Regions from separate parts of the Streptomyces violaceusniger Tu 4113 genome, predicted to be linked through region 1. Evidence: riboswitches for the same ligand, from Rfam matches in the RefSeq annotation. Region 1 holds a riboswitch; each other region holds the start of a gene.

The links. Region 1 has a riboswitch for cobalamin ahead of STRVI_RS27215 (CbtB domain-containing protein). Riboswitches for the same ligand answer to the same signal wherever they lie in the genome.
Region 2: another riboswitch for cobalamin. It lies ahead of metE (5-methyltetrahydropteroyltriglutamate--homocysteine S-methyltransferase); the one in region 1 lies ahead of STRVI_RS27215 (CbtB domain-containing protein).
Region 3: another riboswitch for cobalamin. It lies ahead of STRVI_RS19760 (hypothetical protein); the one in region 1 lies ahead of STRVI_RS27215 (CbtB domain-containing protein).

The regions. Positions count from the first base shown of each region.
Region 1 is NC_015957.1:6,675,460-6,685,386, forward strand. It holds gene STRVI_RS56475 (MFS transporter) at 1-1,433, shown strand, start outside; gene STRVI_RS27190 (GNAT family N-acetyltransferase) at 1,694-2,407, shown strand; gene STRVI_RS27195 (copper chaperone PCu(A)C) at 2,589-3,101, opposite strand; gene STRVI_RS27200 (heavy metal translocating P-type ATPase) at 3,175-4,992, opposite strand; gene STRVI_RS27205 (VOC family protein) at 5,053-5,433, opposite strand; gene STRVI_RS27210 (CbtA family protein) at 6,098-6,859, opposite strand; gene STRVI_RS27215 (CbtB domain-containing protein) at 6,881-7,102, opposite strand; cobalamin riboswitch at 7,139-7,287, opposite strand; gene STRVI_RS27220 (cobalamin-binding protein) at 7,386-8,315, shown strand; gene STRVI_RS27225 (MDR family MFS transporter) at 8,425-9,720, shown strand; gene STRVI_RS27230 (M24 family metallopeptidase) at 9,693-9,927, opposite strand, start outside.
Region 2 is NC_015957.1:6,879,694-6,889,620, forward strand. It holds gene STRVI_RS27905 (sensor histidine kinase) at 1-762, opposite strand, end outside; gene STRVI_RS27910 (response regulator transcription factor) at 864-1,610, opposite strand; gene STRVI_RS27915 (GNAT family N-acetyltransferase) at 1,701-2,306, shown strand; partial or broken gene STRVI_RS27920 (endo-alpha-N-acetylgalactosaminidase family protein) at 2,486-5,627, shown strand; gene STRVI_RS27925 (helix-turn-helix domain-containing protein) at 5,793-6,707, shown strand; gene STRVI_RS27930 (hypothetical protein) at 6,854-7,063, shown strand; cobalamin riboswitch at 7,201-7,422, shown strand; gene metE (5-methyltetrahydropteroyltriglutamate--homocysteine S-methyltransferase) at 7,587-9,905, shown strand.
Region 3 is NC_015957.1:4,791,455-4,801,381, forward strand. It holds gene STRVI_RS19745 (glycoside hydrolase family 97 protein) at 1-1,294, opposite strand, end outside; gene STRVI_RS19750 (hypothetical protein) at 1,487-1,711, shown strand; gene STRVI_RS19755 (NAD-binding protein) at 1,934-3,859, shown strand; cobalamin riboswitch at 3,921-4,098, shown strand; gene STRVI_RS19760 (hypothetical protein) at 4,168-4,551, shown strand; gene STRVI_RS19765 (FAD-binding dehydrogenase) at 4,708-6,513, shown strand; gene STRVI_RS19770 (hypothetical protein) at 6,626-6,967, shown strand; gene STRVI_RS19775 (DMT family transporter) at 7,020-8,039, opposite strand; gene STRVI_RS19780 (TetR/AcrR family transcriptional regulator) at 8,036-8,641, opposite strand; gene STRVI_RS19785 (isochorismatase family cysteine hydrolase) at 8,880-9,518, shown strand; gene STRVI_RS19790 (MFS transporter) at 9,529-9,927, opposite strand, start outside.

The sequences.
Region 1 (9,927 bases):
CCCTGATGGTCATGGCGCAGATCTCCACGACCATCCTTGTACCGCGGATCGGACCGAAGATCGTCATCCCCGCCGGGTTCGCCGTCGCCGCCGTCGGCATGGCCTGGCTGACCGAGATCGGCCTTGATTCCAGCTTCTCCAGCGACGTGCTGCCGCAGCTACTGCTCATCGGCGCGGGCCTGGGCGCCGTGATGCCGCCCGCCATGTCTCTGGCCACCAGCGGGATCGCCGCCGAGGACGCGGGCGTGGCCTCCGCCACCGTCAACACCATGCAGCAGGTGGGCGGTTCGATCGGCACCGCGCTGCTCAGCACCCTCGCCGCCAGCGCCGCGACCGACTACCTCGCGGACCACAGCCCGGCGAACCAGCCGACTCAGGCGCAGGCCACGATCGAGAGCTATACCACCGCGTTCTGGTGGTCGGCGGGCCTCTTCGGCGCCGGTGCGGTCATCGCCCTCCTGCTCCACCGGGGTCGGGCGGCGCGGCAGGTCCCGGACATGGCTTCGGCCGAGTCCGCGGCCGTCACGGTCCCCGCTCCCGCCGCTCCCGTCGTCGAGACGGAGAAAGTGCCGAGCCTGGTGGGCATGGGCCAGCCGGTCGGCGACAACCAGACCCGGCGTCTGACGGCCGTCGCGTCGGTCGCCGGTGCTGACAGGCCGCGGTCCGCCGGTGGCGGGAGCCCGCTGCGCGGTTTCGTGCGCGGCGCCGAGTCCGCCCCGGTCGCCCGGGCCGCGGTCACGCTGATCTCCCTCGGGGGACGGCAGTTGGGCCGCGCGGTCGCCCAGGGCGACGGCTCGTACGGTGTCGACGCCCCCGGCGCCGGCTCCTACGTCCTGATCGCCTCGGCCGACGGCTACCAGCCGCAGGCCTCCACGGTGGTCGTCGGCGAGGGCCCGGTCACGTACGACATCCTGCTCAGCGGCACCAGTGGCCTCAGCGGTGTGGTGAAGGCCGCCGAGAACAAGGCGCCCGTCGTCGGTGCCATGGTGATCGTGACGGACGTGCGCGGTGACGTGCTCGCCACCGGGCTCTCCGGCGAGGAGGGCGAGTTCATGTTCGCCGAGCTGGTGCCCGGTCCGGTGACCGTCGCGGTGAACACGGCCGGACACCGTCCGGTGGCGCTGCCGGTCGAGGTCGGCGGCACGGGTGTCACCCGCGTCGAGATCGAGCTGAACTCCGGCTCCCAGGTGCAGGGCACCGTACGGGCCTCGGGCAAGGCGTTGAACGACGCCCGGGTCACGCTGATCGACGCCGCGGGCAACATGGTCGCGACCTCGACCACCGGTGACGACGGCGCGTACGCCTTCACCGACCTGGACGGCGGCGAATACACGGTGATAGCGACCGGCTACCCGCCGGTGGCCACGCACCTCACCGTGCAGGGCAGTGGCTACGACGGCCACGACATCGAACTCGCTCACCCCGGCGAGTAGTCGAGACCCCGGGCCACCTGAAGGTGCGGTCGCGATCGACATCCTCGAATCGCTGATACGCGGGTGACCCGCCGTCCGCCACGTCGACCCGGCGCTGTCGTCCGAAGGCCGACCCCAGATTCCAGGCGTGCTGCCCGGCCCTACTAGAGTCCGATCGCGGACAGGTGATCGGCGAGGCTCCGTCGCACCGGCCGCGACACCCGGAGGTCGCAGCGCACGGCAGGGCGCCACCTCACGTTCAACACGAAGGGCACTGCACCATGGCGGGCGGCAACGCTGTCGTACTCGACGATCCGGTGGGCGCGTCACTCCGTGGCCACCACGCGCACCTCGCTCGCGGACGCGGCCGGGCCGTCACCTACCTGCCGGGAGTCGCGACCTTCTCCGCGGTGCCCGCCGAGCCGGGAGCGGCGGAGTGGGCCGATCTCACCCGGCTGCTGGGGCAAGGCGAGTTCGCGGACATGTTCGACTGCCCGTCGATCCCGCCGTCGCACTGGGAATCTGTCTTCGTTCTCGAAGGGCGCCAGATGATCTGGCCGGGCCCCGGCTCGGGGGTCCCTTCCCAGGCCGAGGCCGGCACTGGCATGGTCGAACTGGGCCCGGACGATGTGCCCGGGATGCTCGACCTGGCCGGGCGGACCCAGCCGGGGCCGTTCTGGGCGCGCACCCTCGAACTCGGCACCTACCTCGGCATCCGCGACAACGGCACGCTGGTGGCGATGGCGGGGGAACGGCTGCGGCCCCCGGGATGGACCGAGATCAGCGCGGTCTGCACCGCCCCCGAAGCCCGCGGGCGAGGCTACGCCGCCCGCCTGGTCAGCGCGCTCGCCGCGCGCATCGTGGCCCGGAACGAGCGTCCCTTCCTGCACGTGGCCGACACCAACACGGCTGCCATCGCGCTCTACGAACGGCTGGGCTTCGAGACCCGTAAGCCGGTGACGTTCCGCGGGTTCCGCACCCCGGTCAGCTCGTAGCGCTCGCGCTGCGGCGGCCGGTGGTGCCCGGCGTCGCGGCCAGGACGTCGTGGGCCGCGCGTTCCGCGGCGGCGAGGGCGCCTTCGATGTGTCCGGCGTGCCCGCTCGCCGCCTCGGTCGACGCCCAGTGCAGCCGGCCGTCGAGCTCACACGTGCCGAGCCGGGTGCCGCCCGGGCGTGATCACCTGTCGCCGGGGCGCACGACGACGGCGATGGTCTCGACACGTCCACTGTGTTCGAAGCGGAGAGTGAAGGGCACCAGGTCTCCGGCCCGCCAGCGGGCCGTGGCCGGGACGGTCACATCGCTGGTGAACGGTGACATGTCGAGCGTGCCACCCGCCGGAACCGGCAGGGAGTCCGCGACCTGCCGGGAGGCGGCGCCCCGCCCGGTCATCCGGTGGCGGCTGAGCGAGATCCCCTCCGCGACGGCGGAGGAGGTCACCTCGACCAACCGGTCCTGCCCGCCGCCTGTGTTGGTGATGCGGAAGAACGCGGCGGTCCGGGGCACTCCCGGGGCGGGGAGGAAGAGCTGTGCGTCGGTGATACCGATACGTGGGGGCCTGCCCGCGTTGCCCGAGGCGGTCCATGTGGCGAGGCCGCCCAGTGCGAGGACACAGGCCCAGAACGGAGCGGCCGCGGCCAGCAGGGAGTCCGTGAGGCGACGGCGGGTGGGCGTCCAGGAGGGGGTCGTCATCGAGCGGGTCTCCACCTCGGTGTCGGGTCGCCGCTGCGGGCGGGCAGGCCACCAGCGGCGGCGTACATGGGCGTCACAGGGGCTTCCGGGCGGCAGGCGCGGCGGGCCGGGAGGGGCGTGGGCCGGTCGGCGACGGTTGCCAGGCGCGCAGCCGCAGGCTGTTGCCGACCACGAGCAGCGAGCTGACCGACATCGCGGCCGCGGCGAGCATGGGGTTGAGCAGGCCGACCATGGCCAGCGGTACGGTCACGACGTTGTAGCCGAACGCCCAGAGCAGATTGACGCGGATCGTGCCGAGCGCACTGCGGGCGAGGCGGACCGCGTCCGCCAAGGTCTCGATGTCACCGCGTACCAGCGTCACGTCGGCCGCCCCGATCGCCACATCCGTGCCCGTGCCCATGGCGATGCCGAGGTCGGCGCCGGCCAGCGCGGCCGCGTCGTTGACCCCGTCACCGACGACGGCGACCCGGTAGCCCTGCTCCCGCAGCTCGCGGACGAGGGCGGCCTTGTCCTCCGGGGTGCAACGGGCGTGCACCTCCTCGATACGGAGATCGGCGGCGACGGCGCGGGCGGGCGCCTCGCGGTCGCCGGTGGCGAGTACCGGGCGCACGCCCAGGCGGCGGAGCCGCTCCACGGCCCGGTAGCTTCCCGGTCGCAGCACATCTCCGACCTCGATCAGTGCCTCGGTCGCGCCGTCGACGCGGACCACGACCGGTGTACGGGCGGCGGTCTCGGAGGCCGACAGTGCTTGAGCCAGTGTCGGGGGCAACTCGTCGTCCGGGGCCAGGACTTCGATCAGTCGGCCCGCCACCCGCCCGCGCACGCCCTTGCCCGGCAGCGCGATGAAGTCGGCGACGGCCGGGAGGGACTCTCCGGGATCGGTGCGCCGGGCGTGGGCGGTGAGGGCACGCCCCAGCGGGTGTTCCGATCCCTGTTCGACCGCGCCCGCCAGCCGGACCAGTTCCTTCTCGCCGAGTCCGCCCGGCACGGCGGTGACCCGGGCGACACTCATATGCCCGGAGGTGAGGGTGCCGGTCTTGTCCAGCACGACGGCGTCGAGGTGCCGCAGCCCCTCCAGCGCCTGCGGTCCGCTGACCAGGACGCCCAGTTGGGCGCCCCGGCCGGTCGCCGCCATCAGCGCGGTGGGGGTCGCCAGGCCCAGCGCGCAGGGGCACGCCACGACCAGGACGGCCACGCTCGCGGTGATCGCGGCCTGCGGCTCGGCACCGGCCCCGAGCCAGAATCCGAGGACCGTGACGGCCAGGGTGAGCACGACCGGGACGAAGACGCCCGCGGCCTTGTCGGCGAGCCGCTGCGCCCGTGCCTTGCCCGCCTGGGCATCGGTCACCAGCCGGGTGATCCGGGACAGTTGGGTATCGGCGCCCACCGCGGTGGCCCGCACCAGGAGCAGGCCCCCCGCGTTGATGGCACCGCCGATCACGGGCGTGCCGGGGCCGACTTCCACCGGCTCGCTCTCCCCGGTGACCAGGGAGAGATCGACGGCCGAGCTGCCCTCCACCACCGTGCCGTCGGTGGCCATGCGCTCCCCGGGCCGGGCGACGAAGACCTGGCCGACCCGCAGTTCCTGGATCGGGATCAGGCGCTCGCCCTCGCCGTCGCGTACCGACACCTCTTTCGCGGCCAGCCGGGCCAGGGCGCGCAGTGCCGCGCCGGTCCCCCGCCGGGCCCGTGTTTCCAGGAAGCGGCCGGCGAGGACGAACAGCGGTACGCCGACGGCGGCTTCCAGATAGATATGGGCGACGCCGTCCGAGGCGGTGGGCACCAGGCTGAAGGGCATCCGCATGCCGGGATCCCCGGCCCCGCCGAAGAACAGCGCGTAGGAGGACCAGGCGAAGGAGGCCGCGACACCCAGTGACACCAGGGTGTCCATGGTCGCCGCCGAGTGTCGCAGGCCGCGCGCCGCCCGCAGATGGAAGGGCCAGGCTCCCCGTCAGAGTGCCGCGAGACGGGCCTTGAGCAGGCAGAACTCATTGCCTTCGGGATCGGCGAGGACGTGCCACTGCTCCTCCCCGGTCTGGCCGATGTCGGCCCGGCGCGCACCGAGCTTCAGGAGGCGTTCGAGCTCGGCGTCCTGATCGCGGTCGGTGGCGTTGACGTCGATGTGCAGCCGGGATTTCCCGGGCTCCGGCTCGTCTCTGCGGCTGAGGATGATCGTCGGCTGCGGACCGCCGAACCCTTCGCGCGGCCCGATCTCCAGGGTTCCGTCGTCCTCGCGATCGAGCACCACGAAGTCCAGGACCTCGCACCAGAACCGCGCCAGCACCTCGGGGTCGCGGCAACCGAGCACGAGTTCACTGATACGACATGCCATCGACGAAACCTACTCTCAGCGCGGGAACTGCCGGGGTGGCCGCGCGCGGATCTCAGAGGCTCCCCGCAGTGCGGACTCTGGGGACCGTACCGGGCGAGGCGAGCAGTGGCGAACGGATTTCAGGCCCACGCCCGTCGGGACGCTCGTCAGGGCTGGGACTGGGGCTGGGGCTGGGACTGGGGCGGAGCCACCAGCGTCGTGGACGGCCGAGTACAGCCACCGCGGAGACACGCAGCCAGCCCCACCGCCACAGCACGAGCCACACCCCCACGGCGCAGAGGGCGTTGACCAGGGTGGCACCGAGGTCCGGATACCACGAGGGCGCCAGCGGAGGCGTCCAGCCGGTCCAGATCTTCGGCGCTGGTCCGCCGCGAGGCGAGGACGGCCGCTTCCGGTTCGAGGAGCCGTCGCAGGCGGTAGGTGTCCTGGAGGTCGCCGAGGTCCGTCGGCTTGACGAAGGTGCCGCGCCGCGGGACGGCAGCCGGGCGTGCTCGGCAGCGGCGTCGAGCTCAGGCGCATGTTCGCGCTCGCCGGCCGCCGGCCCTGCCTCATCGCGGAGACGCCGACCAGCCTGTACACCTGCCGGCTGCGCCGCCGTCGGATGTCCTGGAACGCGAGAGGGCCCCCGGATGGTTCCGTGGGCCCTCGTACGCCTGAGGCATCGTCAGTGCGTGGCGGTCGCCACCGACCGGCCCTCATCGGCCGTCGTAGGCTTGGGATTCAGCAACCGCTCGGCAAGCTCACCGAAGAGTAGACCGAAACCGCCCCACAAGATGACCTGCATGGCCAGCGCGGACAGCCGGAACCGCCACAGCACAGTGGCGGGGAAGTCCCCCGGCACCTCGTTGACCACAGGAAGGAAGGCATACGCCAGCCCGATCACCACGGCAAAAGCAGCCACCGCCGCCACGGTCGCGTACCAGGTGCCCAGCCTCGGAGCCAACCGCTTGCCCAGAATGGTCGCGGCGACCGCGAGAAGCACACTGAGCAGCATCATCAGGAAATACAGCGTCGTGCGCTTGCCGATCGTGTCGCCGTTGCCGACCGCCGGCGGATTGGCCGGGTACTTCAGAAACGGCACCACATAGACCGCCAGCAGCGCACCCCCCGACAGCAGCAGCGCGGTCGCCCGCGGGGTGAAACGGCCGACACGGCCCAGGGCGACGCAGTACGCGAGGGCCGCGATACCGCCGAAGGCGATCCCGTAGACCAGGACACCGGTGGCCAGCCCGGCCGTGGACTGCACACCACGCGAGACCAGCTCGACCTCGTGCTCATGCGCGGGAGCGTGGGCCCCCTCGAAACTGATCGCGCGATCGACGCTCGGCTCACCGAGGAAGTAGGCGGCGACCAGGGCCAGCACACCGGCCCCCAGACCGGCCAGCATGCCCCGGACGAGCAGATTTCTCACCATTGCGGAGTTCATGACTGTGCGGCGCCCCTCGCGTCAGTGGCAGGGGAAGCCGAGCAGATGACGGGCGTCATGCACCCACTCATGGACGTTCTCACCGGAAACAACGGCGGTGGCGCCCTGCTCGGCGCCGACGAAGTACAGCAGGACCAGCATCAGAATGCCGAAGAAAACCGCCCACGGAGCTATCGCCTTCAGCGGCAGCGTGGCGGGCAGTTCGGGGGTGGTGGCTGTGGGCTGCGCGACGTGCTGCGCCATGGCCAGGCCTCCTTAAGGGAGTTCGCGTCCCATCTCGGTGGAGCACAGGACGACGGTTACGGGTCTGACTCACAAGACATCCCGTCCGGGACCCCTCGTTCACAGTGGCGCGACCGTGCCGGTTTCCCACCGGCTTCCGTCTTACCGTCGTCGATATCGCACCGACCGTACCGCGTGTCGGGTTCATGGCCAAGACCGCCCACCAGGCGAGACGCTGCACTGGGGTGCCTGAGGACGGTGCGGGAGCCGGGGCGTGCCCCCGGGCAGGCCCTAAGGTCGCGGCATGCGCATCGTCTCCCTGCTGCCCGCCGCGACCGACATCGTCGCCGAACTCGGACTCGCCGAGCACCTGGTCGGCCGGACACACGAATGCGACTGGCCACCGGAAGAGGTGGCATCCGTTCCTGTGGTCACCGGAGCCGACCTCGACCAGAACACCCGCACCAGCCGGGAGATCTCCGACGCGGTCGGCGGATCCACACACTCCGGGTCGTCCCTCTACACCCTCGACACCGAAGCACTCGCGGCCCTGAGCCCCGACGTGGTGCTCACCCAGGACCTGTGCGAGGTGTGCGCCGTCTCGTACGAGAAGGTCAGCCGGGCCGTCCGGCTGCTCGACGCCGACACCCGCGTCCTCAGCCTGGAGCCACGCACACTCGACGACGTACTGGACTGCCTGGTCACCGTCGGTGAGCTGCTCGGCGTGCGCGAGCGCGCCGAGCAGCGCCGGGCCGACCTGCGCGACCGCCTCGAACGGATCCGCCGGTCGGTCACGGGCCGCGCCCGGCCCCGGGTCGTGGCGATCGAATGGCTCGACCCACTGTGGCCCGCCGGGCACTGGGTCCCCGACCAGATCACCGCCGCCGGCGGCGAACCGCTGCTCGCCACGTCCGGCGAGCACACCAAGCCGATGACCTGGGAAGCGGTGCGCGCCGCCCGGCCGGAGGTGGTGCTCGTCCTGCCGTGCGGCTTCCCACCCGAACGGACCCTGCGGGAAACGGAACTCCTCACCCGCCTCCCGGGCTGGACGGACCTGCCCGCCGTACGGGACGGGCGGGTCTGGGTGCTGGACGGGCCCGCCTACTTCAACCGCCCCGGCCCCCGCGTGGTGCGCGGAGCGGAGGTACTGGCCCACGTCCTCCACGGCGTACGGGCCGGGACGGCGGTCACGGCGGACGAGGCAGGCCTGTTCCCGGGCGCGCCCGGCCGGTGACGCGGGTCCGTCCATCGAAGAGCCACGGCAAGTGCTCAATGCTTCTTGCATACGATGTGCTGATGCATGAGATGCGCACCGGTCTTGGCTCCCTCCCGGACGACACCCCATGACGGACCTGATCCGCCGCGCCCTGACCGCCCGAGCCACTCGGGGCACGCCGACCGCGAAGTCCCCGCGCGAGCGCATCTGGAAGCACCTGTCTCCGCTTCTGCGGCTGCTGATCCTGACCCAACTCGCCTTCAATATCGGCTTCTTCGCGGTCCTGCCCTTCCTCGCCGAGCACCTGGGCACCGCGATCGGCATGGCGGGATGGATGGTCGGATTCGTCCTCGGTCTCAGGACCTTCAGCCAGCAGGGCCTGTTCGTGGTCGGCGGCTGGCTGGTGGACCGTTACGGCGTGCGCCCGGTGGTCCTGACCGGCTGTGTCGCGCGGATCGCGGGCTTCGTCTGGCTCGGGTACGCGGAGCGGACCTGGGCGGTGATCGGCGCGGTGCTGCTGATCGGCTTCGCCGCCGCGCTGTTCTCCCCCGCGGTGGAATCCGAAGTGGCCCGGCAGGCGGTGGCCTGGGAGGAGGAAGGCCGCGGTTCGCGCACCCGGGTCCTGGCCCTGTTCACCGTCTCCGGCCAGGCCGGTACCTTCGTCGGCCCGCTCCTCGGCGGACTGCTGCTCGGCGTGGACTTCCGCGCCGCGTGCCTCGCCGGAGCCGGGGTCTTCGTCTTCGTCCTCGCCGGGCACGCCTGGCTGATGCCGCAGCACATCCCCGGCCGGGTCCGTAACCGGGAGCGGGGTGGCGTCCGCGCGATGGTGCGCAACCGGCGATTCCTCGCCCTGTGCTGCGCATACGGCACCTATCTGCTCGCCTACAACCAGCTCTACCTGGCCCTGCCGGCCGAAGTGGAGCGGGCGGCGGGCTCCCAGGTGCCGCTGTCGTGGCTGTTCGCCCTGTCCTCGCTGCTGGTCGTCTTCGCCCAGCTCCCGGTCACCCACTGGGCGGGCAACCGGCTCGATCTGCGCCGCTCGATGACCATCGGGCTGCTCCTCATCGCCGCCGGTTTCGCGGTCGTGGCCGCCGCGCGCCCCGCCGCCTGGACGGGCACGGTCGGACTGCTGCCCGCCGCGGGCTACGTCGTGCTGCTCACCCTCGGCCAGATGCTGGTCGTCCCGGCCGCCCGCGCCTGGGTGCCCGACCTCGCCGAGAGCGGGCGGCTCGGCCTCTACACCGGCGCGCTGTCCTCCGTCTCCGGCCTGATCGTCCTCATCGGCAGCTCGGCCACCGGCTCCCTGCTCGACCTGGGCCTCCCGCCCGCCGCCCCCTGGCTCGTCCTCGCCGCCGTACCGGCCCTCGCGGTGACACTGCTGCCCCGCCGCCCGACTCAGCCCAGGGTGAGCAGTTCCTCGTAGAAGCCGCCGAACTCCCGTTCCCGGTCGACGAGGTGGATCTCCAGGATCCAGTGGCAGCGTCGTCCGGCCTTGTCGGTGCGCCGCAGCGGGGTGTCGTTGTCGGGCGTGATGTACGACTCCACGCGCGCGCCGTCGATCGTCTCGTGCGGGAACTCCCCGACCAGGTGGCCGGCGTGCCAGCCGCCCAGCTCCCAGCCGGCCTCGGCG
Region 2 (9,927 bases), 200 kb from region 1:
CAGCAACTCGGCGTTGGTGCGTAGCGCGGTCAGCGGGGTGCGCAGCTCATGGGAGGCGTCGGCCACCAGACGGCGCTGGGCGGCCACCGACTCCTCCAGTTCGCCGAGCATGGTGTTGAAGCTCCCGGCCAGCCGGGAGATCTCGTCCCCGCGCCGCCCCTCCTCCGGCGGCAGCTCGATGCGATGGGCCGGATCGCGGGTGGCGGCGATCCGTTCGGCGGTGGCGGTGAGCCGGGTGACCGGCGCCAACGCGCGACGGGAGGCGATATAGCCGAGCCCGGCGGCGAGCAGCGCCCCCGCAGCGCCGATGGCGGCGAGCAGCCGCGCGGCCTGGCGTTCGCCCTGCTCGACGGTGTCGGAACGCACGGCGAGCTGGAGCGCGCGAGGGCCCCGCAGCGGGGTGGTCAGCGTGCGCATCCGGTGTCCGCGCACGGTGACCACGCTGTAGTACGCGCCGCGGGTGCCCGCGGCCACCTGGCGGGTGGCGTCGGTGACCGGGATCAGCAGGTCCTTGCCCGCCGGGTGCCCCGGTGTGCCCGTCCGGGGGGTGACGACCTGCGCGCAGGCCGGGGCGGCCAGCCAGCGGCATTCGCCGTACAGCGTCCCGGTGCCCTCGTCACGCCGCTCCTGGGCGAGCAGGGTGGCCTGCTGGGTGAGCTGGAGGTCGAGCTGACGCACCAGTTCGTAGCGGATGACCACGTACGCGGCGACGCACACCCCGACCGTGACCAGCGCCACCGCGGCCGAGGTGATCAGCGCCATCCGGGTGCGCAGCGGCAGACGGCCCGCCAGGCGGCTCCCGGCTCGGCGCTCTCCGGATCGACGGTCGCCCGCTGGGCCTTCTCCAGACCGACGGGCGGCGCTCATCGCTCGCCCAGTTCGTAACCGATGCCGTGCACCGTATGGACCAGCCGCGGAGCGCCTTCCGCCTCCAGTTTGCGGCGCAGATACCCGATGTACACCGCCAGCGAGTTGGAGTCCGAGGCGAACTCGGTGCCCCACACCAGCTCCTGGATCAGCTCCCGCGGCAGCACCTGACCGGGATGGCGCAGGAACACCTCCAGCAGCGCGAACTCGGTGCGGGTGAACTCCATCCGCCGTCCGCCGCGCATTCCGGTGCGGCTCTCCGGATCGACGGTCAGATCGGCGAAGGAGAGCACACCGGACACGTTCTCGTCGAGCGCCTCGACGGGCGCGGCACGCCGCAGCAGCGCGCGCAGCCGGGCCAGCAGCTCGTCCAGCGCGAACGGCTTGACCAGGTAGTCGTCGGCCCCCGCGTCCAGCCCCGCCACCCGCTCGCTGATCTCGTCCCGGGCGGTGAGCACCAGGACGGGCGTACGGTCGCCGAGGCCGCGCAGCCGGCGGCACACCGCCAGCCCGTCCATCACCGGCATGGCCAGGTCCAGCACGATGGCGTCCGGCGGTCCGGCGGCGACCGCGCTGAGAGCCGCCAGCCCGTCCCCGGCCACCCGCACCTCGTACCCCTCCACGGCCAGCCCGTCCACCAGGGCGGCGCGGACCTCCGGATCGTCGTCCACCACCAGCACGGCCGCCGTCCGGGGGTCGGTGGGCTTTCCCCGGCCGGACGGGGAGGACGCGGCAGCGGACATCACGGGCCTTTCGGATGGGCACAGGTCAGTCCCCACCCTGGCAGAACACGCTCTTAGAACACTCTTAACGGCATCGGCCACCATGGGCGGGTGCGGATCCTGTCCTACCCCGAAGCCGAGACACCGGCCCCGCTCCGCGCCCAGGTGTGGGAGTTGCAGCAGGACGCGTGGCCCCCGACGGATCCCGGCACCGCTGGCGAACCCGGGCCCACCCATGACCCCGCGCTGCGCCCGGTGTCGATGCTGCTCGTGGACGACGGCCACGGCCACGGCCACGGCGAAGGCACCGTGCTGGCCGCCCTGGACATCCTCACCACGACCCTCACCCACGCGGGCCGGTCCTACCGGGCCGGGGGGCTGAGCACCGTGGTCACCCGGCGGGCGGTACGCGGCCGGGGGCACGGCGCGCGCCTTGTCGCCGCCGCCCACCGGGCGATGGCCGACTCCGGTCTCGACCTGGGCCTGTTCACCTGCGACCGGCCGCTGCGGGACTTCTACACGGGCGCGGGATGGCAGCCGCTGCCCGGCACGGTGCTCGTCGGAGGCACCCCGGACGCCCCCTTCCCGAGCGACCAGCCCTCCTTCGACAAGGTCACGATGGCGCATTTCTTCTCCGCCACGGCCCGGCGCCACCGCGCCGGCTTCCTCGCCGCCCGGATCGGGCTGTACCTCGGCGAGATCGACCGCCTGTGGTGACGACGGGCGCCCGCGCAACGGCCCGTTAGTCCAACACCCCCGCGCACTTGTCCATGGGCGCCCGCCCCGCCGCCGTCCCAAGGTGGAGCACCATTCTCACCAGCTAGGGAGGAGCCGGCGCGTTGACCTACGCAGAGGACGGGCGGCCGAGGGAGGGATGGCCCGGCCGCAGAGCGGTCGTGGCCACCGCCACACTGGCCGGAATCGGAACGGCCATCGGCACGGGCGGTGGCACCGCGCACGCCCGTGACACGGCACCCGGCCGTGCCGCCGCACACGCCCGCGCCACCGAGCGCACGCTGCGGTCGAAGCGGCTGGAGGTCCGGGTGGACCTGGAGTTCCCGCGCATCGTCGCGTACTTCGACCGCGAGACCGGCGCGGTGCTGCACGGACAGCGGGAGCCGGTCCGTTCGGTGCTCATCGACGGCGTCGAACGCACCCCGCGCACCACCGCCGTCACCAGCGGCCCGGACCACATCAGCTACACCCTCGCCTTCGGCGCGACCACGGCCACCTCGGGGGCGGACACCCCCGGCACGGACACCGCCAACGCATCCGCCTCCGGTGCGGACGCCGAGATCGACATCCGGATCCGGGTCAGCGAATGGCAGGTCGACTGGCGGGTCACCCGGATCGCCGACACCGACGCGCTGCGCGTGGGCACCCTGCGCATCCCGGGGCTGGCGTTCCTCAGCGTCCGCGCCGACCAGCCGGGCGCCACCCTGCTGGCCGCCCGGATCGACCTCGACCAGGCCAAAAGCGGTGACACCGCCGTCCGGCCCACGGCCGACACCCCCACCGACGGCGCACCCATCGGCTGCGCCTACGCCGTCGTCAGCACCGACCGGCTCGGGGCCGCCGTCGAGACCAACACGGTCTGGGACAAGCCCTCCTCCGCCGCGGGCACCACCTGGGACAACGGACGGCTGTGGCGGCAGACCGTACGGGAGGACGGCCAGATCACCGCCCGGCTCACCTGCGGTGAGTGGACCCACCGGGCCGCCACCGCGGCCGTCGGCGCCACCGAACCGCTGCCCTGGGCCACCGTGGTCCTCACCCGGGACCGCAACGGCGACGGCGTGGTCGACTGGCAGGACGCCGCCATCGCCTTCCGCGACATCATGGTCAACCCGCTCGGCGCCGACGAACAGCATCTGCGGGTCGTCCCGCACATCCCGTTCAACTTCGCCAGCCAGGCCACCAACCCCTTCCTCGACACCCCTCGACAACGTCAAGCGGATCGCGCTGGCCACCGACGGACTGCGGCAGTACACCCTGCTCAAGGGCTACCAGTCGGAAGGCCATGACTCCGCCCACCCCGACTACGCGGGCAACTACAACACCCGCGCCGGTGGCCTGGCCGACCTCAACACCCTGCTGCGCTCCGGGCGCCACTGGAACAGCGACTTCGCGGTGCACGTCAACGCCACCGAGTCCTATCCGGTGGCCAACGCCTTCTCCGAGACACTGGTCGACAGATACGACAAGCAGTGGGACTGGCTGGACCAGTCCTACCGCATCGACCCCCGCCGCGACCTGGTCTCCGGCGAGATCATCCGGCGCTTCCAGGATCTGCGGAACGACACCGACCCGGCCCTCGCCGCGCTCTACATCGACGTCTTCCGCGAGTCCGGCTGGAACTCCGACCGGCTCCAGCGGGCCCTGCGCGACCAGGGCTGGCGCCTGACCACCGAATGGGGCCACGGGCTGGAGCGCTCCTCGCTGTGGTCGCACTGGGCCACCGAGACCGACTACGGCCCGGACACCTCGCGCGGTATCAACTCCCGGCTCCTCCGCTTCATCCGCAACCACCAGAAGGACGTCTTCGCCGACAAGTGGCCCACCCTGCTGGGCATCCCCCGGATGGGCAACTTCGAGGGCTGGACCGGCAAAACCGACTGGACCGCCTTCTACCGGCTCATCTGGACCCACAGCCTGCCCGCCAAATACCTCCAGGCGCACCCCATCCGCACCTGGGACGACCACGAGATCACCTTCGAGGGGCCCGGCCACACCTCGGTCACCGACACCGGGGGCGTCCGCCGCATCACCACCGACGAGCGGCTGGTCTACGACGGCGGCGGCTATCTGCTGCCCTGGGAGCCGCGCGAGGCCACCGACCCGGCCAAGCTCTACCACTACAACCCGGCGGGTGGCACCAGCCGTTGGCGGCTGCCGCGCGGCTGGTCGGGGCAGCGGTCCGTGGTGCTGTACCGCCTCACCGACCAGGGGCGCGCCGAGCCGGTCACCCTGCCGGTGCGCGACGGCCACGTCAGCATCACCGCCGACCCCGACGCCCCGTACGTGGTGCTGCGCTCCCGGGCCCGTGCCCAGGAGGCCCCCGGCTGGGGCGAGGGCACCCCGCTGTACGACCCCGGTTTCCACTCCGGATCGCTGCGCGGGTGGCAGACCACCGGCCCGGCCACCGTCGAACGCAGCACGCTCGGCGACTACGAGCTGGTCTTCGGCGAGGGCGCGGCCGCCACCGTCGGCCAGCGACTCGACCGGCTGGCCCCCGGCGGCTATGTGGCCTCCGTACAGGTGGAAGTGGGCGCGAAGGCCGGTGAGCGGCGGCGGGCCGCGCTGCGGGTGCACACCGCCGACGGCGTCACCGCGGAGAACTGGACCGAGACCTCGACCGCCGTCAACCACCTGGCCGCCGACCGCAAACACGGCACCCGTTTCCAGCGGATGTTCACCTCCTTCACCGTCCCCGACGGCGGCGGGCCGGTCACCCTCACCCTGGCGGTGGCCGAGGGCAGCGCCCGGGTCCGCTTCGACCGGCTGCGAGTGGTGCGGGCCCGGCGCACGACGAAGCCGGGCACCCTGGTGTACGAGGACTTCGAGCGGGTGCCACAGGGCTGGGGCCCGTTCGTCAAGGGCGACGCGGGCGGGGTGACCGACCCCCGCACCCATATCGCCCAGCGGCACGCCCCGTTCACCCAGGCCGGATGGAACGGCAAGGTGATCGACGATGTGCTCGAAGGCGGCCAGTCCCTCAAGTCACGCGGCGAGAACGCGGGCCTCGTCTACCGCACCGTGCCGCACACCGCCCGCTTCCGCCCGGGGCGGCGCTACCGGGTGAGCCTGACGTACGCCAACGAGGCGGCCGGTCAGTACGCCTGGATCACGGCCGTGGACGAACCCGAACCGCGCGAGCTTCAGCGCACCCCCCTGCCCGCCGCCACCGGGCGGGCCACCCACAGCTACACCGTCACCGCGCCCGCGGACGGCGAGATGTGGGTGGGGCTGCGCAAGACCGGTGACAGCGGAACCGCGGAGTTCACACTCGACTCCTTCACCGTGGAGGAACTGGACTGACACGGCGGAGGGAGCGGGGCAGCACGAAGACATCCACAGCCCGGCTCCCTCCGCCACCCCCACCTCTGGTAAGCCTCCGCCAGGACCCCCCTCCCCTTGGCGGCCAGGCAGTCCGTGGACAAAGATCGGCGAGTGATGGGAGCAGCCGACCGGAGGGGACCGCGGATGTATCACACCTGGATGCGGTACTTCACGCCCAGCCCGGCCCATCACCGCCTCGGCCTGGTGTGTCTGGGCGTCGGCCTCCAGCACGGCGCCCTGCCCGTCGTCGGCCCGCGCGTCCTGGACCACCATGTGGCGGTGGTCATCAGCGCGGGCCGCGGATGGTTCCGCGGCGCGGACGGCCGCCGCCGCACCGTCACCGCGCCCGCGCTGCTCTGGCTCACCCCCGGTGTCACCCACCACTACGCCCCGGACCCGGACACCGGATGGGACGAGGCGTTCGTCGACTTCACAGGACCGGCCACCGCCGCCTACGCCGACCTGGGCTATCTCGACGCGGACGGCCCCGTGGTCGCACTCACCGACACCGCCACCGCCCGTACGGCCATCGGCCGGATCGCCCGCGCCGCGCGCCAGGGCAACCCGTTCCTGGAGGTCGAGACCGCAGCCGCCGTCCATGAACTCCTCGTCGCCCTCCGCCGCGCCCGCGCCGACACCGGCGCCGACGGGCATCCGGTGCTCCAGGCCCTGGCCCGGGACGCCTTCCAGCCGCTCTCGGTGACCGAACACGCCGCCCGGCACGGCATGACACCGGCCGAACTGCGCACCGCGGTACGCCGCGGCGCGGGGTGCAGCCCCAAGGACTACCTCCTCGGAATCCGGCTGGGCCGCGCCAAGGAACTCCTCGTCGGCACCGAACTGCCGGTGGCCGCCATCGCCCGCCGCGTCGGCTACGACGATCCGGCCTACTTCAGCAGACTGTTCGCCCGCCGAGTGGGCACGGCACCGGTCCACTTCCGCGAGCAGCAGTGCCGCTCGGTCCCCGGCGGCTTCACCGACCGCGTCCCCGACCCCAGCCGCCCACCGACGATTCCGCCCTCCGCACCGGCGGACGACGGTCGGCGCGGCGGCGGATGACCGGACGCGCGTCTTGGGCCGGCCGGACGGCTGCGGGGGCGGCTTCCGCCATTGGGGGGACGGTGGGCCGCGAGTGCCCTGCCAAAGGGGCACCATGCATGCGAAGCCGGTCATATCCGGCGGCAGATTCCCAGCAAGGAGTTCCCATGCGTATCCGGACCGCCCTGTCCACGCTCGCCCTCACCGCCGCGTCCCTCGCCGTCGGCGCGGGCGGCGCCATCGCGGACGACGCGCCCGATGTCACCGTCAACAACTCCAGCAGCACGGCCTTCCCCGGCGTGTGCGCCAGCAACCAGTTCTCCTTCGTCACCGTGCCGGTCAATCTGGCGGGCGGGTCGGACTCCGGCGCGTGCTGACCCCCTGAACTCGCTGATGGACGGGGTGCGGCCGGTGCACGGCCCGGGCGGCACCGGCCGTACCCTCGGCCATCGCGTGTTCCCATTCACCGTCCCGAATTCCGGACCGCCCCCTGCACACCGCCGGACGGCCCCGTAGGCTGGCCGGTGTAGTTGGTTCGCCCCGTCCGCCAGGCGGGATGCGTCGTAAGAGGGAACCCGGTGGGAATCCGGGACTGCCCCGCAGCGGTGAGCGGGAACGACCGCCGTCATACGCACTGGGTCCGGTGAGCGGGCCTGGGAAGCGACGGCCACTAGGTGTCCTCCCCCAGGAGGACGCGCCCGTGAGTCCGAAGACCTGCCATCTGCCCGCGTACGGACGACTCGTGCGCGGACATCTCGGTGACCTCGAGGGCGGGTCGGCGTACATACCGGGCAGGTCGCCACGCTTTTGCCGCGCGAGGCCGAAAGCCCGGTACGTCACCCTTCGCGCTCTCCTCCCGTCGCCGGGATCTCAGGGATTCATCTCGCGAAGGAGATCTCCGTGACACCGAAGTCCGCAGCCGCGGCAGCACGGGCCACCGTGTACGGCTACCCCCGCCAGGGCCCGAACCGGGAACTGAAGAAGGCGATCGAGGGCTACTGGAAGGGCCGCGTCACCGCCGACGCGCTCAGGGCCACCGCCGCCGAACTGCGCAGCACCACCTGGCGGCAGTTGGCCGGGGCGGGTATCGACGAAGTTCCCACGGGTGACTTCTCGTACTACGACCACGTGCTGGACACCACCGTCATGGTCGGCGCGATCCCCGACCGCCACCGGGACGCCGTCGCCGCCGACCCGCTCGACGGCTACTTCGCGATGGCGCGGGGCACAAAGGACGTCGCGCCGCTGGAGATGACCAAGTGGTTCGACACCAACTACCACTACCTGGTTCCGGAGCTGGGTCCGGACACGGTGTTCGCGGCCGACTCCGCCAAGCCGGTCGCGGAGCTGACGGAAGCCCTCGGCCTCGGTCTGGCGGCGCGGCCGGTCCTGGTCGGGCCCGTCACCTACCTCCTGCTCGCCAAGCCCGCCCCGGGCGCACCCGCGGACTTCGAGCCGCTCACCCTCCTGGACCGTCTGCTTCCGGTGTACGCCGAGGTGCTGGCCGATCTGCGGGCGGCCGGTGCCGAGTGGGTGCAGCTCGATGAGCCCGCCCTGGTCCAGGACCGCACGCCGGCCGAGCTGAACGCCGCCACCCGCGCCTACCGCGATCTCGGCGCCCTCACCGACCGCCCGAAGCTGCTGATCGCCTCGTACTTCGACCGCCTCGGCGAGGCCCTGCCCGTGCTGGCCAAGGCCCCGGTCGAGGGGCTGGCGCTGGACTTCACGGAGGCCGCCGCCGCGAATCTGGACGCGCTGGCCGCCGTCGGCGGGCTGCCCCGCAAGCGGCTGATCGCCGGTGTCGTGGCCGGCCGCAACATCTGGGTCAACGATCTGGAGAAGTCCCTGGCCAGGCTCGGCACCCTGCTGGGGCTGGCCGACCGGGTCGATGTGGCCGCCTCCTGCTCGCTGCTGCATGTCCCCCTCGACGCGGCGGCCGAGCGGGACATCGAACCGCAGATCCTGCGCTGGCTGGCCTTCGCCCGGCAGAAGACCACGGAGATCGTCACCCTCGCCAAGGGCCTGGCCCGCGGCACCGACACGATCCCCGCCGAACTGGCCGCGAACCGGGCCGCCCTCGCCTCCCGCGCCAACTCCCCCATCACCCGCGACCCGGCCGTCCGCGCCCGCACCGGCGCGGTCACCGAGGCCGACGCCCGCCGCTCCCAGCCGTACGCCGAGCGCGCCGCGGCCCAGCGCGCCCACCTCCGCCTGCCGCTGCTGCCGACCACCACCATCGGCTCCTTCCCGCAGACCGGCGAACTGCGCGCCGCCCGCGCCGACCTGCGCGGGGGCCGGATCGACACGGCCGGGTACGAGGAGCACATCAAGGCCGAGATCCAGGAGGTGATCTCGTTCCAGGAGAAGACCGGCCTGGATGTGCTGGTGCACGGCGAGGCCGAGCGCAACGACATGGTCCAGTACTTCGCCGAGCAGCTCACCGGCTATCTCGCCACGCAGCACGGCTGGGTGCAGTCCTACGGCACCCGCTACGTCCGCCCGCCGATCCTGGCCGGTGACATCTCGCGCCCCGAGCCGATGACGGTGCGCTGGACGGCCTACGCCCAGTCCCTCACCGACCGCCCGGTCAAGGGCATGCTCACGGGCCCGGTCACCATGCTCGCCTGGTCCTTCGTCCGCGACGACCAGCCCCTCGGCGACACCGCCCGTCAGGTCGCCCTCGCCCTGCGCGACGAGGTGGGCGACCTGGAGGCGGCCGGGACCTCGGTCATCCAGGTGGACGAACCCGCCCTGCGCGAGACCCTTCCGCTGCGCGCCGAGGACCGGCCCGCCTATCTGTCCTGGGCGACCGAGGCCTTCCGCCTCACCACGGGTGGCGTACGGCCCGGCACCCAGATCCACACCCATATGTGCTACGCCGAGTTCGGCGACATCGTCCAGGCGATCGACGACCTCGACGCCGATGTCATCAGCCTGGAGGCGGCCCGCTCCCATATGCAGGTGGCCCGCGAGCTCGCCGCCCATGGCTATCCGCGCGAGGCCGGGCCCGGTGTGTACGACATCCATTCCCCGCGTGTGCCCGGCGCGCTGGAGGCGGCCGAGCTGCTGCGCACCGGCCTGAAGGCCATCCCCGCCGAGCGGCTGTGGGTCAACCCCGACTGCGGCCTGAAGACCCGCGGCTGGCCCGAGACCCGCTCCTCACTGCGGAACCTGGTCGCGGCGGCCCGTACGGTCCGCGGCGAGCTGCCCGCGTCCTGACCCGGACGACCGGCCGGGGCCG
Region 3 (9,927 bases), 1.9 Mb from region 1:
GGATCGTCGAGCCATGGAAGTTGACGAGCAGATGGTGGTCCGCGGTGGCCTTGAGGATCTCGTCGTACCAGCGCAGCGTCTCCTGGGCCTCGGAGTCCATGAAGTCGATCTTCACGCCCTTCACCCCCCACTTCTCCAGTGTGGGCAGCCACAGTTCGCGCTCCTCGGCGGTGTCGAGGTCGCGGTGGTGGATCCAGACCTGGATGCCCACATGCCGCTCGCGCGCGTAGTCCACGAGCTGCGGAATCCAGCTGTTGCGCGGCCAGTCGGGGTCGGTGACATCCCACTGGTCGGGGTCGAAGTACCAGCCCGCGTCGACCACCACATACGGCCAGCCGCGCTGGGCCGCGTAGTCCACGTACCCCTTCTGCATCGACAGGCTCTGCCCGGCCGGTTTGCCGCCCGCGAGCCAGGTCCACAGGGCGGGCCCGGGCCGGATCCACGAGGTGTCGGCGACCCGCGACGCGGGTGCCAGATCGTCGGTGAAGGTGGATTGGGTGACGGTCCCCAGATCGCCCACGATCAGCGCGCGCCAGGGTGTGCTGAGCGGTCCGTCGGACGCGACCCGCTGGTCCCAGAGCCCGATGCGGTACGTGGGCTGCCCCTGCTGATGGATCAGCCGGGCGGCGGAGTAGCGGCCGGTGAGATCCGACTCGGCGATCAGGGCGTAGCCGCCCGCCGTCTCGAAGAGCGCCTGGGCCATGTACTCACCGGTGGGCGCGGTCGCCGCGGTGTACTCCTTGAACAGGTTCTCGTTGTCCTTGCGGTAATCGCCCAGCCACGCGGCCGCGTCCGGCGGCAGGGTGAAGGCCGAGGTCTCGCTGAGGACATCACCGCTGCCGGAGGGCAGGACATAGCGATAGGCGACCCCGTCGTCCGAGACCCGCACCACGAGGTCCAGCCGGGCGCTCCCGCTGCCCCGGAACCGGAAGCGGGTCTCGGTCATCCGCGCCGTGCGCGAGCGCTCCTTGCCGACCGTCGACCGGTAGCGCTCCACGACGGTGCGGTCGTGGCGCCCCAGATAGCGCAGCCCGTGCGACAGATCCGCCCGTTCGGTGACGATGCCCACGGGCGAGGGCTCGAGCACCGTCCGTCCGCCCCGGGACACTTGGAGCGTCAGCGCTCCCGAGGCTCCGTCGAGCCGCAGTTGTGCGAGGGGACCGGAGTGGGGTGAGGGGCCGCGCACGGTCCAGGCGGAGTCCTTCGCCTGCGCGGGCCCGGTGATGAAGAGCGTCATGGCCAGGACGCCGCAGAGCAGAAATGCCACAGCGGAGCGTCGGTAAGATCTCGGCATCGTTGCCTCCCGAAGCGGATACGTTACCGAGTCATCCGATAACTGGGGAGGGGTCGGGCGGCATTACGCCCCGTCAAGGGTCAATGGGGCATGAGAGATCGGATCTATGAGTGGGCCGCTTCCCGGGACGAAGCTACGGGTAAGGGGTCGGCGGATGGACTCGCGTACGGTCCGGACAGGGAGGCGCACACGATGAGCGGCACGGCTCGACCCGGCGACCCGGACCGGGAGACGGCGCACCGGGAGACAGCTGACCGGGAGATGGCGGACCCGGATCCCGACCCGGCCCCGGCGCCTGCCGAGCCCGAGGGCGGGGAGTCCGCCTGCTGGCTGGATCGGGTCTGCGCCGACTGCGGCGCGATCCAGGACACCGCGCCCTTCGCCCGCTGTGCGCGCTGCGGAGTGCCCGGCGAGTGAGCACACGGGGCGTCCGGTCGCCGGCCCCCGGTGCCCAACTCCCTTGGGCAGCCCACCAGGTACGGTCTGATCATGACCGCCGGAGCGCGGGTGCCGACCGCAGGAGACCGCGGCCGCCGTACCCGCCCGGATGACCCATGGCATCACGGACCAACGGGGGGCTTCGCCGTCGTGTTCTCCACCTCCACCTCCGACCCGCCGTCCCCCTCGGGAACGGCCCACATGGTCGTCTGCGGTGACGACGCGCTCGCCCACCGCCTCGCCGCCGAGCTCCACTTCGTCTACCGGACACAGGTGACGGTCGTCATCCCCGGCGGCACCCCCCTGGCGGACCCGGCCGGGCAGCAGGTGGCCGGATGGCGGCCGGGAGGCCGTACCTCCGCGCTCTTCGGCCGGTTCAGCGCGGCCGTCGGGCGGGTCGCGCTGCCCCGGCAGACCGCGGACGACCCCGCTCCGGACGGGGGAGTGCGGGTCATGGAGGTCCCGGCGCTCGACGAAGAGGTGCTGACCGAGGCGGGTGCGGAGCATGCGACGGCGCTCGCCCTGGTCCATGACGACGACGAGGCCAACATCCACGCCGCCCTCCGTGCCCGCCGCCTCAACCCCCGGCTGCGGCTGGTGATCCGGCTCTACAACCGCAAGCTCGGCCAGCATCTGGAGGAACTCCTCGACGAGGCGGCGCGGGTGGCCGATCCCGGGATGGACGCGGCGGAGCTGGACGCCACCACCACCGTACTGTCGGACGCCGACACCGCGGCACCCGCGCTGGCGGCCACCGCCGTCGCGGGCACCAGCAAAGTGCTCCAGGCCGACGGGCTGCTGCTGCGCGCGGCCGAGCGCACCCCGCCCGGCCCCGACGAGGTGGCCCGCCCGGGGCTGTGCACCCTCGCCCTGCTCTCGTCCACCACCAGCGACCCCGGCGGCAGCGAGGGCTCCGACAGCAGCGGGGACGAAGGGCCCAAGCTGCTGCCCGGAGACGAGGAGGTGGCCGCCGCCACCGGCCGCGACACGGTGGTGCTCGAGGCCGTCTCCGCCACCGGCCCACCGCTGCCGCCACGGCGGCTCGGCACCCGCAGACTGCCGCTCGCCTCGCTGTTCTCCCGCCGACTGCGCTGGTCCGTCGCCGGAATGGCGATCGCCGTGCTCGCCCTCACCATCGCCTCCTGGCAGCTCACGGGCGCCGGTCTGCTCCGCGCCGCCTACCTCACGGTGCTGGACGTGCTGGCGATCGACGACCCGGCGCTCGACGAGCCCACCGGACGCAAGGTCCTCCAACTGCTGTCCGGGCTGACCGGACTGCTGATGCTGCCCGTCCTGGTGGCCGCCGCGCTCGAAGCGCTGGGCACCTTCCGCACCGCCTCCACGCTGCGCCGCCCTCCGCGCGGCCTCTCCGGCCACGTCGTGCTGCTCGGGCTCGGCAAGGTCGGCACCCGGGTGCTGGCCAGACTCCGGGAGATGGACATTCCCGTGGTGTGCGTGGAAGAGGACCCCGGGGCGCGCGGCATCCCGCTGGCCCGCAGGCTGGGGGTGCCGACGGTCATCGGCGATGTCACCCAGGAGGGCGTCCTGGAGGCCGCCAAGATCCAGCGGGCACACTCCCTGCTCGCCCTGACCAGCGTCGACACCACCAATCTGGAGGCGACGCTGTACGCCCGCTCGGTCAAGCCCCGGCTGCGGGTGGCGCTGCGCCTGTACGACGACCGCTTCGCCACCGCCGTCTACCGCACGCTGCGCGCGGCCCATCCGCGGGCCCTCACCCGCAGCCGCAGCGTCTCCAGCCTGGCGGCCCCGGCGTTCGCCGGAGCGATGATGGGGCGTCAGATCCTCGGCGCCATACCGGTCGAGCGCAGAGTGCTGCTCTTCGCCGCCCTGCATGTCGCCGGGCATCCGCAACTGGAGGGGCGTACCGTCGCCGAGGCGTTCGCGCCGGGCGCCTGGCGGGTGATCGCACTGGACGCGGCGGAACCCGCCGACCGGCAACGCGACCTCGCCGCGGCGCCTCCCTACGACGGTGCCACCCAGGCGCCCTCCCTGGTGTGGGATCTGCCCTCCGGCTATGTCCTGCGGCCGCACGATCGCGTGGTGCTGGCGGCCACCAGCCAGGGCCTGGGCGAAATCCTCGCGGGGGCGGCGGCCCGCCGGAACTGACGTCGAATCCGCCCGTGGTGCTCGCGGGAGCGGGGGCCACGTGGTGTGGCGGTGCCCGGGATGCGATGATGCCGGGCGACAAAGGCGACGGCGGAACGAGGAAGCCGGTGTGAATCCGGCGCGGTGCCGCCACTGTGATCGGCGAGCGGATCCCGAACAGGCCACTGCCCGTACGCGCGGGTGGGAAGGCCGGGACGAGCATCGACCCGAGAGCCAGGAGACTCACGCGGTCGCCTCCTCGACGGGGTGTGTCGATGTGCGGCTCCGCCGCGTGGGGGGCGGACTTCCCCGGAGGAGGGCGATGCACCATGCCTGTCAGGCCGACCGACCCGGTGCCATGCCGGGTGACCGTATGCCGGGACTGCTGTTGCGGCAGCCCCAAGGTGACCGGAATCGACCATGGGGCACAGATCGCACGGCTCGGTGAGGAAGCGCCCGTGCGCGTCTCCGAGTGTCTGGACGTCTGCGATCAGGCCAATGTGATCGTGGTGCAGCCATCGGCCGCCGGACGTGCCGCCGGGGGCAGGCCGGTGTGGCTCGGCCTGGTCAACGACCGGGATGCGACAGAGGACGTCGTGGCCTGGGTCACGGCGGGCGGCCCCGGCGTGGCGCCGCTGCCCGACATCCTCGATCTGTACGCCTTCTCGCCACGGCGGCGCGCCTCGCCCGAGCCGTCGTCCGGCGGACGCTGACCGGCCGAAGTTCCCTATGCCGCCCGGGAGTTGCTCATTGGGAGCAGGAGTCTGGCGGCCCCGCACCCTGTGGGCTACCGTCGGTAACACGTTGCCGTCGCGGCAACCCCCTTCGCATCTCCCGCACCCTCCGAACCCCCTTCCGGAAGGCAGCCCATGGAGAACTCCACAGAGAATGCCGCCTCGTTTGACGGGATCAGCCGCCGCCGCGCCCTGACGGCGGCGGGCGGTGTGCTCGCCGGCGCCGCGCTCGCCCAGGCGGCGGGTCCGGCCTTCGCCGCCTCCGGGGCGTCCTCGGACGCGGACGCCATCGTGGTCGGCGGCGGGCTCGCCGGGCTCGTCGCCACGGCGGAGCTGGCGGCCGCGGGACGCAAGGTGCTCCTCCTCGACCAGGAGCCCGAGAGCAACCTCGGCGGCCAGGCGTTCTGGTCCTTCGGCGGCCTGTTCTTCGTCGACTCCGAGGAACAGCGGCTGATGGGCATCAAGGACTCCCACGAACTGGCCTGGCAGGACTGGCTCGGCACGGCCGGCTTCGACCGCGGCGTCTCCGACCCCGGCGGCCAGGACTACTGGGCCCGCAAATGGGCCGAGGCGTACGTGGATTTCGCGGCCGGGGAGAAGCGGTCCTGGCTGCACGGGCTCGGCGTGCAGTGGTTCCCGATCGTCGGCTGGGCTGAGCGCGGCGGCGGCCTCGCGGACGGGCACGGCAACTCGGTGCCGCGTTTCCACGTCACCTGGGGCACCGGTCCGGCCGTGGTCGAGCCGTTCGAGAAGAAGGTGCGGGCCGCCGCGAAGGACGGGCGGGTGAGCTTCAAGTTCCGGCACCGGGTGGACGATCTGGTGGTCACCGGCGGTGCCGTCACCGGGGTCAGCGGCGCGATCCTGGAGCCGAGCGACGCCGCCCGCGGCAAGCCCACCTCGCGCACCGTGGTCGGCCACTTCGAGCTCAGCGCCCCGGTGGTGATCGTCACCTCGGGCGGTATCGGCGCCAACCACGATCTCGTACGGCGGAACTGGCCCGACCGGCTCGGCACACCGCCGAAGTTCATGGTCACCGGCGTCCCGGCGTACGTGGACGGCCGGATGCTCGCGATCACCGAGAAGGCGGGCGGACGGATCGTCAATCCCGACCGCATGTGGCACTACACCGAGGGCCTCAGGAACTACGCCCCGATCTGGCCGGGCCACGGCATCCGCATTCTGCCCGGCCCCTCGTCGATGTGGTTCGACGCGAAGGGCAAGCGCTTCTCCACCCCCGACATCCCGGGCTACGACACCCTGCACACCCTCGGGACGATCACCGCCACCGGCTATGACTACTCCTGGTTCGTCACCACCCAGAAGATCATGGCCAAGGAGTTCGCGCTCTCGGGCTCCGAGCAGAACCCGGACCTGACCAACAAGGACATCCTGCAGCTCCTCTCCCGCATCTGGCAGACACCCGAGCCGATCCAGCGGTTCCGGGACAAGGGCGAGGACTTCGTCGTCGCCAACACCTTGCCCCAACTGGTCGCGGGGATGAACAAGTTGACCGGCGACAACCTCATCGACCTGGCGGACCTCACCCGGCAGGTCGAGGCCCGCGACCGCGAGATCGCCAACCCGTACACCAAGGACGTCCAGGTCATGGGCATCCGCAACGCGCTCGCCTACCCCGGGGACACGCTCAGCCGCACCGCCTCCGCGCACCGGATCCTGGACCCGTCCGCCGGACCGCTGATCGCCGTGCGCCTCAACATCCTCACCCGCAAGACCCTCGGCGGTCTCCAGACCGACCTCTCCGGCCGCGTCCTGGACGGCTCCGGCAACCCGATCACCGGTCTGTACGCGGCCGGCGAGGTCTCGGGCTTCGGCGGCGGGGGAGTGCACGGCTACCGCTCCCTGGAGGGCACCTTCCTCGGCGGCTGCCTGTTCTCGGGCCGCGCCGCGGGCCGTGCGGCGGCGGCCGCGACCGCGACCTGAACCGGGGGACGGATGGACGGTGGCGCACCGGGTACATGGCAGACTCCTCCTGCGGTCCGCGGGCGGCCGGGACCAACCGCGGCCCGTCAAGTCGCCGGGGCAGGGAGGGTGCATGGGCGGGGACGATCCGCATATCCATGTCGAGTCGAAGGTCGTCCGAGGCGTCGCCGCCGTCCGCAACATGATGGCGTCCACCTTCGGGCTGGCCGGTGACCTGCCGAGCCGCATCGCCACCGGATGCGGAGTGCGGGCGCCGTACGCGATGACCTCTCCGCGTCCGGAGAACGTCACCTGCCTTGCCTGCCGCGAGTACGCGCGGCTGGAGCATCTGCGCTTCGCGGACGAGCTCGAACGGCTGGGGCTGATGCCCGGATCGACCATCAGCACGGACCAGGCGAAGCTGGCCGCGGACCGGCATCGCGACCTCGCGGAGCGGTTTTCGATCGCGGAGTGATGGGGCGGACGGCCAAGCGTTCGCCGCCCGCCCCCCTCGTCGACGGACTCCGCTACGGCACCCGCCCCGGGTCCGGCCGAGCAACCGTGTGCTCCGCCCCTGTGCGCTGTGGCGGCGTCACGCCTTCCGGCCGCTGTCGGCGCCGCCTGGAGACGGCTGTCGGGGCGGTGAGGACGGCCAGGCAGGCGAGGACGAGCGCGATGCCGGTCCAGCCGACGGCGGGGAGCCGTTCGCCGATGACCAGGACGGCGAGGACGGCGGCGACGGCCGGTTCGAGCAGGGAGAGCGTGGTCGCCGTGCTGGCGGGCACATGCGCCAGTCCCCAGCCGAACAGGACGTAGCCGGCGAACATGGGCACCACCGCCATGTAGGCGCCGACGGCCATATTGGACCCGGAGTCGAGCAGCGGGGCGCCGGTGACCAGGAGGACGGGCACGAGGAGCACCCCGCCCAAGCCGAACACCGCGCCCATCGCCGCGCGGGAGGAGATGCCGTGGGTGATCAGCCGGTGCGCCGCCCAGGAGTAGAGGGCATAGGTCGTGGCCGCGATGAGACCGAGCCCCACGCCGAGCATCGTGGCGGCCATGGATGGCTGCCCCCGGTCGCCGGGGTCCTGAGCGGCTTGGGCCGCGCACAGCATGAGGGTGCCCAGGAGGCCCAGGGCGGCGCCGAGTGTCCAGCGGCGCGTCAGCCGGCGGCGGTCCATGACGCGTTCGATCACGGCTGAGGCCAGTGGCGCCATGCCGATCGACACCACGGTTCCCACCGCCACTCCGGCCAGGTGCATCGAGCTGTAGAACGCCAACGGGTAGACCGCCACCGCGAACGCGCCGAGCAGTACGGTGCCGCGCCGCGCACGCAGTCGCGGGGCCTGACGGACGACGCTGGGGGCCGCGACCAGGGCTTGGAGCAGTCCGCCCAGGCCCATGGCGACGGCGCCGATGGCGAGGGGCCCCACCCCCGGGGCGAAGGTCGCCGCGGTGCCGGTGGTGCCCCACAGCACGGACGCGGCGAGCACACACAACGATCCGGCGCCCGCGAGACGGGCGCCGTGTCCGGTGGGCCGCCTCACAGCCTGTCCAGCAGGGCCGCCGCCATCGCGCGGGCGTGCCGCAGCCGGTTGTCGTCGCCTTCCAGACCGGCGCGCGCCATCGCGCCCTCCAGCAGGAACGACAGGTGCTCCGCCGTGGTGCGCACGTCGTCGGGGCGGTCGGGCAGCAGTTCTTCGAGGTGCCCGGCGATCAGGCGCTCGACCTCCTCCTTGTGGCGGCGTACGACACTGCGCCCCTCGTCTCCGGCGGGCAGCTCGGCGGCCGCGTTGAGCAGTCCGCAGCCGCGAAAGCCGCGCTCGTAGGCGAACGCCGCGTGATCCGCGTAGGCGTCGAAGGCCGCGAGGACGCCGTCGCGCGGGTTCTGGGCCTGCGCCAGCCGTGACGAGTACAGCGCGAGCCACTCCTCGTGCCGGGCGTCGAGATAGGCCCTGACGAGATCGGACTTGGAGGAGAAGTTGTTGTACAGGCTCATTTTCGCCACGCCGGCTTCGGTGGTGATCGTGTCGATTCCGGTCGCCGTCACGCCGTCGGCGTAGAAGCGGCGCGCGGCAGCCGCCAGCAGGCGTTCCCGGGCGGGCCGCCGCCTTCCGGGATCCGTCGTCCTCGTACCGGTCTCACTCATCGCATGCATCCCGACAGATTAGGTAGGTAGGTCTATCTAATTAGGTAGGTAGGTCTATCTAATGTAGAGGGTCATGAGGAATCCGGGAAGTCACCAGCAGTCGGTCCCCGACGCCGCCCGCAGCCCCATCGTGCGCGGAAGCGTCGCCGACTGAGCGGCCGAACGGGGGGTACCCGGCCGGGCCAGGACGTGGCCTGCTCGGGCGATGAGTGATCTTCCAGAGGGCGGAGGAGACATCATGGCAGCCGAGACCTATGACCCCCGGCGAACGGCAGTGCTGCTGGTCGACCCGTACAACGACTTCCTCTCCGAGGGAGGCAAGGTCTGGCCGGTCGTGCAGAGCGTCGCCGAGAAGGTCGGCCTGCTGGACAATCTGCGCGCCGTCGTCGGCGCCGCCCGGCAGTCCGGGGTGCGGGTGGTGTTCGTCCCGCACCGCCGCTGGGAGCCGGGGGACTACGAGTCGTGGACCCACCCCAACCCGACCCAGCGGAACATCATGGTCCGGCACAGCTTCGCCCGCGACACCTGGGGCGGGGAGTTCCATCCCGACTTCCAGCCGCGGCCGGGGGAGGTGGTGGCCCATGAGCACTGGGCGCAGAGCGGGTTCGCCAACACCGACCTGAATATGCAGCTCAGGCAGCACGGCATCACCCATGTGATCCTCATCGGACTGCTGGCGAACACCTGCATCGAGTCCACCGGACGCTTCGCCATGGAGCTCGGCTACCACGTCACGCTGGTCCGTGACGCCACCGCGGCCGCCAAGCCCGAGATGATGCATTCCGCGCACGAGCTGAACGGCCCCACCTTCGCCCATGCCATCCTCACCACGAGCGAGCTCCTCACCGCGTTGCCGGGGGAGGGCTCGGCGGCGTAGTGGTGGTGCCTTACGGCGTGGGGCCTGAGCCGGAACCGACGACGCGGCCCTCCGGGACCTCTCCACGGGGTGGGATCTGCGGGGGTCGGCGCACCGTCGGCAGATGGCGGACCAGGGCGATCGCGGTGAGGAAGGTGACGAGCGCGCACACGCCCCACCAGCCGGCCCGGCTCCAGACCTGGACGCCGAGCCAGGAACCCGCGCTGCCGCCCAGATAGGCGCAGGTCATATAGGCGGTGTTGAGCCTGCTGCGGGCGTCCGGGCGCAGGGCGTAGACGCGGGCCTGGTTGGCGACCATGCCGGACTGCATCGCCACGTCCAGGAGCAGTGTGCCGACCGTCAGGGCGGCCAGGCCCAGCGTTCCGCCGCGGGCGCCCACGGCAAGGATCGCGGCGGAGACGAGGACCCC